DNA from 2 places in the Streptomyces sp. NPDC048636 genome. Region 2 is predicted to be linked to the other one. Evidence: riboswitches for the same ligand, from Rfam matches in the RefSeq annotation. Region 2 holds a riboswitch; the other holds the start of a gene.
The links. A riboswitch is a leader RNA that binds a small molecule or an ion and turns the genes downstream of it on or off. The one in region 2 is predicted to bind glycine.

Region 1 (3,397 bases), on a different contig from region 2:
GAACCCGTGCTGCTCCGGGATGCTCATCTCTTTCAACCGCCATCTCGTCCGACCTGCCTCAGCAGCCTAACCGCTGGGCGGCGCAAGGCCATCGGACACGTCCCCATCTCCACACCACATCCCCACCCGGGCGCGCTGCGCGGCGTCCGGACGGCGCGCGGAGTGCGTCCTTCGAGGCGGCGTGCGCGGAGTGCCTCATTCGAAGGAGATGCCCCGCAGCGCGCTGGTCGCCTCCCGGTCCAGCAGCACCGCGGAGGCACAGCCCTGCGGCGGCCGTCCCGCCTCGACCCCGGCGACCAGCCGCCGCACCGCGCGGCGGTGGCGTCCGAAGGCGTACCCCGAGACCCCGCGGCCCCGGGCGGCCTGCCCCTCCAGCGCCACCCCGGGGTCCACGTCCAGCAGGACCATATGGAGCCGCCGGCCCCGGCGCCGGGTGTCCCAGGCCAGCCAGCGGCGGACCCAGGGCAGCGCGCCGCAGTCGTGCACCACCACACTGGCGTCGGCGCGCAGCGCGCGGCGCAGCCCGGCGTAGTGGGCGCAGCGGACCAGCGGCCGGTAGAGCGCGTAGGGCAGCCAGCCGGGCAGCCGCCGCTCCCACGCCTCGCGCATGTCCTGGGAGTCGATCCGGACCACCGTGCCGCCCTCTTCGTCCAGCGGGGCGACCGTCCGGCTGATCAGTGTGGTCTTGCCGCTGCCCGGCAGCCCGGAGGCGACCAGTACGTCGTGGGCCGGATAGCGCAGTTCGGGCACGGCCGCGCGGCTCTCGTCGGCGGTGCGCAGATCGTGCACCGGCACCCTGCGCCCCGGCCGGACCGGTCCCCCGGAGGGCGCGCGTCCGCGCCGCACCGGCAGGGGCCCACGTGACGTCGCAAACGTTCCCTGCCCATGCACCGTGATCGTCCTCCAAGGTCGGTCACTGCGGCTCGTACCCGAAGAGTGTCAAGAAAAGGTAATGCCCATCAAGGCGGTCACCTCGCGGACCGGGGGTTCCCTTCTCGCGAGTACGTGCGATGATGGCCGCGCAACTCCATACCGGCCGCTTGAATCCGCGCGGGAGAGTCCTTGGTCACACCGGCAGTCGCCGGCCGGCCGGGGCGCCGAAGGAGCAAGTCCTCCCTTGAATCTCTCAGGCCCCACATACCGCGCGGGCGAGGCAGATCTGAAAAGCGAGCCGCTGTGTGTGGCTCCACCCAAGGTGCAAGCCGGACCCCGTGCGGGCGTCGCGGCGAACCTCTCAGGTTCCGATGACAGATGGGGAGGACGTTCTGCGTCCTTGATGCCCCAGCCTCGATCCTGATCTTGGAGCCTGAATCATGACCGACGCCCCGACCGCGCCACGACGCACCGCGCTGGACGCGCTGCACCGTGCGCTCGGCGCCACCATGACCGACTTCGCCGGCTGGGACATGCCGCTGCGCTACGGAAGCGAGCGCGACGAGCACCACGCCGTGCGCACCCGCGCCGGGCTCTTCGACCTCTCCCATATGGGTGAGATCACTCTCACCGGTCCGCAGGCCGGGCAGGCCCTGGACCACGCCCTGGTCGGATACCTGTCGGCGCTCGCCGTGGGCCGCGCCCGCTACACCATGATCTGCGACGCCGAGGGCGGCATCCTCGACGACCTGATCGTCTACCGCCTCGGCGACGAAGAGTTCATGGTGGTGGCCAACGCCTCGAACGCCCAGGTGGTGCTGGACGCCCTCACCGAGCGGGCCACCGGCTTCGACGTGGCCGTACGGGACGACCGCGAGGCGTACGCGCTGATCGCGGTCCAGGGTCCGGAGTCGCCCGGGATCCTCAAGAGCCTCACCGACGCCGACCTGGACAACCTCAAGTACTACGCCGGGCTGCCGGGCACCGTCGCGGGCGTCTCCGCGCTGATCGCCCGCACCGGCTACACCGGCGAGGACGGCTTCGAGCTCTTCGTCGCACCGGCGGACGCCGAGCGGCTGTGGCAGGCGCTGACCGAGGCGGGCGCTCCGGTGGGCCTGACGCCCTGCGGTCTCTCCTGCCGGGACACCCTGCGGCTGGAGGCGGGGATGCCGCTGTACGGACATGAGCTGACCACCGCCACGACCCCCTTCGACGCCGGGCTCGGCCGGGTGGTGAAGTTCGAGAAGACCGGGGACTTCGTGGGGCGCGAGGCGCTCCGGGCGGCGGCGCGCCGGGCGGAGAGCCGCCCCCCGCGCGCCCTGGTGGGGCTGATCGCTTCAGGCCGCCGGGTGCCGCGCGCCGGATACCCCGTGGTGGGCCCGGACGGCGCGGTGATCGGCGAGGTCACCTCGGGTGCCCCCTCCCCCACTCTCGGCAAGCCCCTCGCCATCGCCTATGTGGACGCGGAGCACGCCGAGCCCGGTACCGAGGGCGTGGCCGTGGACATCCGCGGTACCCGTGAGCCGTACGAGGTTGTCGCCCTCCCCTTCTACCGGCGGGAGCGCTGACCGCTCCGGTCGGCCGTCACCGGGCGCCACCTCACCGGCACGGAGTGCCCTCCGGCGCGCCCACCCCGTCCCATCAGCCAAGACCCGTTCCTCATCACTCCCTCGCATCCAGGAGAATCGGACCATGAGCAACCCCCAGCAGCTGCGCTACAGCAAGGAGCACGAGTGGCTGTCGGCCACCGAGGACGGTGTGTCGACGATCGGCATCACCGAGTTCGCGGCCAACTCGCTCGGCGATGTCGTCTACGTCCAGCTTCCGGAGGTGGGCGCCACCGTCACCGCCGGTGAGAGCTGTGGCGAGCTGGAGTCCACGAAGTCGGTGAGCGACCTCTACGCCCCGGTCAGCGGAGAGGTCACCGAGATCAACGAGGACGTCGTGAACGACCCGGCGCTGGTGAACTCCGCCTCCTTCGAGGGCGGCTGGCTGTTCAAGGTGAGGGTGACGGACGAGCCGGACGACCTGCTCTCCGCCGATGACTACACCGCCTTCTGCGAAAACTGACCCTCCTCTCGATCGGGACCCTGATGTCGCTTCTCAACAGCTCCCTTCATGAGCTCGACCCGGACGTCGCCGCCGCCGTCGACGCCGAGCTCCACCGCCAGCAGTCCACCCTGGAGATGATCGCCTCGGAGAACTTCGCTCCGGTGGCCGTCATGGAGGCCCAGGGTTCGGTCCTGACCAACAAGTACGCCGAGGGCTACCCCGGCCGCCGCTACTACGGCGGCTGTGAGCACGTCGATGTGGTCGAGCAGATCGCCATCGACCGGGTGAAGGAGCTCTTCGGCGCCGAGGCGGCCAATGTGCAGCCGCACTCCGGCGCCCAGGCCAACGCGGCCGCCATGGTCGCGTTGCTCTCCCCCGGTGACACCATCCTGGGTCTGGACCTGGCGCACGGCGGCCACCTCACCCACGGCATGAAGATCAACTTCTCCGGCAAGCTCTACAACGTGGTGCC
Region 2 (3,397 bases):
GGTGGTGCGGGAGGCGGCGGCCCGGCTGCTGGAGGGCGTGGACACCACGGCGGGGGTGCGGCTGCTGGGCGTGGGGGTGAGCGGTCTGGCGGACTTCACCCAGGAGGATCTGTTCGCACAGGCGGCACAGGCGGCACAGGCGGCACAGGCCGCGCGGGCGGCACACGGGGCGGCGGAGGACGCGGCGGCGGACCCGGCCGGCGGGGGATCCGAAACCGCCGGAGCGGGCGCGGAGGAGGCCGCCGAGCACTCCGGCCCACCGCGCCGCTGGCTGCCGGGGACGGATATCCGGCACGGCGAGTTCGGCGCGGGATGGGTGCAGGGGAGCGGGGTGGGCCGGGTGACGGTGCGCTTCGAGACGCCCTGGTCCGAGCCGGGCCGGGTGCGGACCTTCGCCGTGGACGACCCCGCGCTGGAGCCGGGCGAGCCGCTGCCGCTGGTCGCGCCCGTGGAGGAGGGGGAGGCGGGCTCAGGCCCGCAGGACGGCCCCGGCGCCGCCGCGGCCCCGGACCAGGGCTCCGACCAGGGTCAGCCGGTGACGTCCAGTCCGTAGTGGTGGTAGAGCTGGAGCTCCTGCTCGGGCGAGAGATGGCGGCCGACCCCGAAGTCCGGGGCGTCCTTGATCAGCGCCCGGTCGTAGGGCACCCGCAGGGTGTCGCCGACCACCTCGCTCGGCTCCAGCGGTACGAACACATCGCGGCTGAACAGCCCGGTGCGTACCGCCGCCCATTCGGGCTCGCCGGTCGCGTCGTCGAGATAGACCTCGTCCACGGTGCCGATCTTGGAGCCCTCGCGGTCGAATGCCTTGCGGCCGATCAGGGTCCGCGGGTCGATATCGGTCTGCACGCTCTCTCCCACAGGTGGCAATTGTCCAGTGATAACTACAAAAAGCCACATCGCCGCGCCCGGCCACTCGAGCGGTCGGCACCCCGACCGTGCCACAGATGCGCTGGTACGCTGGCTGTGGCTGTAGACACCGCGCGGGAGAGCTCTCCGTCGATCGCTGTCGGAGGCGCCGAAGGAGCAAATCCTCCCCGGAATCTCTCAGGCACACGTACCGTGCGGGTGAGGTCACTCTGGAAAGCAGGTTGGGCCACGGGCGGGCATCGCTCCGAAACCCCTCCTCACCGACGGTGAAAGCCGGTCAGGCGGTACGCGGGCCGGTGAAGCTCTCAGGTTGATGACAGAGGGGGAGGCCGTCCGGGCACCGTGCCGTGGTGCCCCTCGTCGGTCGTTACAGACCAGGAGGCCCCCGCAGATGACCGCCAACCGCATCTCGCTCTCCGACCTGGAGCGCGGTACTCCGTTCGAGCAGCGCCACATCGGTCCCGACAGTGGGGCGCAGGCCAAGATGCTCGCCCAGGTCGGCTTCGGCTCGCTCGACGAACTGACCGAGACCGCCGTCCCGGACGTCATCAAGACCACCGAGGCGCTGGACCTGCCCCCGGCCCGCAGCGAGGCGGAGGTCCTCGCCGAGCTGCGCGGCCTCGCCGATCGCAACCAGGTGCTGCCGTCCATGATCGGCCTGGGCTACTACGGCACCTTCACCCCGCCGGTGATCCTGCGCAATGTGATGGAGAACCCGGCCTGGTACACCGCCTACACGCCGTACCAGCCGGAGATCTCCCAGGGCCGGCTGGAGGCCCTGCTCAACTTCCAGACCGCCGTCTCCGATCTGACCGGACTGCCCACCGCCGGTTCCTCGCTGCTCGACGAGGCCACCGCCGCCGCCGAGGCGATGGCGCTCTCGCGCCGGGTCGGCAAGGTCAAGGAGGGCGTCTTCCTGATCGACGCCGACTGTCTGCCGCAGACCATCGCGGTCATCCGGACCCGGGCCGAGCCCACCGGGGTCGAGGTCGTCGTCGCCGATCTGGCCCAGGGCATTCCGGACGAGGTCGCCGAGCGCGGTGTCTTCGGTGTGCTGCTCCAGTACCCGGGCACCTCCGGCGAGGTGCGGGACCCCCGCCCGGTCATCGAGCGGGCGCATGAGCTCGGTGCGATCGTCACCGTCGCCACCGATCTGCTCGCCCTCACCCTGCTCACCTCACCCGGTGAGCTGGGCGCCGACATCGCGGTCGGCAACAGCCAGCGGTTCGGCGTGCCGATGGGCTTCGGCGGCCCGCACGCCGGATTCATGGCGGTCCGCGACACCTTCGCGCGCAGCCTGCCCGGCCGTCTCGTCGGCGTATCGGTCGACGCCGACGGCGACAAGGCGTACCGGCTGGCCCTCCAGACGCGTGAGCAGCACATCCGCCGGGAGAAGGCCACCAGCAACATCTGCACCGCCCAGGTCCTGCTGGCCGTCATGGCCGGGATGTACGCGGTCTACCACGGGCCGGACGGACTGGCCGCCATAGCCCGCCGCACCCACCGCTACGCCACCGTGCTCGCCGAGGGGCTGCGGGCGGGCGGCGTCGAGGTGGTGCACGGCGCCTACTTCGACACCCTCACCGCCCGGGTGCCCGGCCGCGCCGCCGACATCGTGGCCGCGGCCCGTGAGGCCGGGGTCAATCTGCGGCAGACCGACGCCGACCATGTCGGTATCGCCTGTGACGAGACCACCGGGCGCGCCCAGCTGGCCGCCGTCTGGTCCGCCTTCGGCGTCGACGGCGGCAGCGGCGAGGGCACCGCGATCCCCACGGTCGACGAGCTGGACGCGGTCGCGGGCGAGGCGCTGCCGCGGGAGCTGCTGCGCGGCGACGGCTATCTGACCCACCCGGTCTTCCACCAGTACCGCTCCGAGACGGCGATGCTGCGCTATCTGCGGCGGCTGTCCGACCGGGACTACGCCCTGGACCGGGGCATGATCCCGCTCGGCTCCTGCACCATGAAGCTCAACGCCACGACCGAGATGGAGCCGGTCACCTGGCCCGAGTTCGGTGCCCTGCACCCCTTCGCGCCGATCGAGCAGGCCCAGGGCTATCTGACGCTCATCCGCGAGCTGGAGGAGCGGCTCGCCGCGGTCACCGGCTACGACAAGGTCTCCCTCCAGCCCAACGCCGGCTCCCAGGGCGAGCTGTCCGGGCTGCTGGCCGTGCGCGCCTATCACCGGGCCAACGGCGACACCCAGCGCACCGTCTGCCTGATCCCGTCCTCCGCGCACGGCACCAACGCGGCCAGTGCCGTGATGGCGGGCATGAAGGTCGTCGTGGTGAAGACCGGCGACGACGGCGAGGTGGACACCGACGACCTGCGCGCCAAGATCGAGCGGCACGGTGACGAACTGGCCGTCCTGATGGTCACCTACCCCTCCACCCACGGGGTTTTCGAGGAGCACATCACCGAGATCTGCGCCGCCGTGCACGACGCGGGCGGCCAGGTCTACGTGGACGGCGCCAATCTCAACGCGCTGGTCGGGCTCGCCGAGCCGGGCCGGTTCGGCGGCGATGTCTCCCAC

Region 1: linked by a shared signal. The riboswitch ahead of gcvT (glycine cleavage system aminomethyltransferase GcvT) and the one ahead of gcvP (aminomethyl-transferring glycine dehydrogenase) in region 2 are both predicted to bind glycine.

Annotation. Positions count from the first base shown of each region.
Region 1 is NZ_JBEZHR010000001.1:1,037,936-1,041,332, reverse strand. It holds gene AB0C66_RS04775 (enhanced serine sensitivity protein SseB) at 1-27, opposite strand, end outside; gene AB0C66_RS04770 (AAA family ATPase) at 196-846, opposite strand; glycine riboswitch at 1,042-1,153, shown strand; gene gcvT (glycine cleavage system aminomethyltransferase GcvT) at 1,314-2,441, shown strand; gene gcvH (glycine cleavage system protein GcvH) at 2,566-2,943, shown strand; gene glyA (serine hydroxymethyltransferase) at 2,967-3,397, shown strand, end outside.
Region 2 is NZ_JBEZHR010000011.1:213,124-216,520, reverse strand. It holds gene AB0C66_RS27060 (DNA polymerase IV) at 1-553, shown strand, start outside; gene AB0C66_RS27055 (PRC-barrel domain-containing protein) at 529-858, opposite strand; glycine riboswitch at 972-1,070, shown strand; gene gcvP (aminomethyl-transferring glycine dehydrogenase) at 1,259-3,397, shown strand, end outside.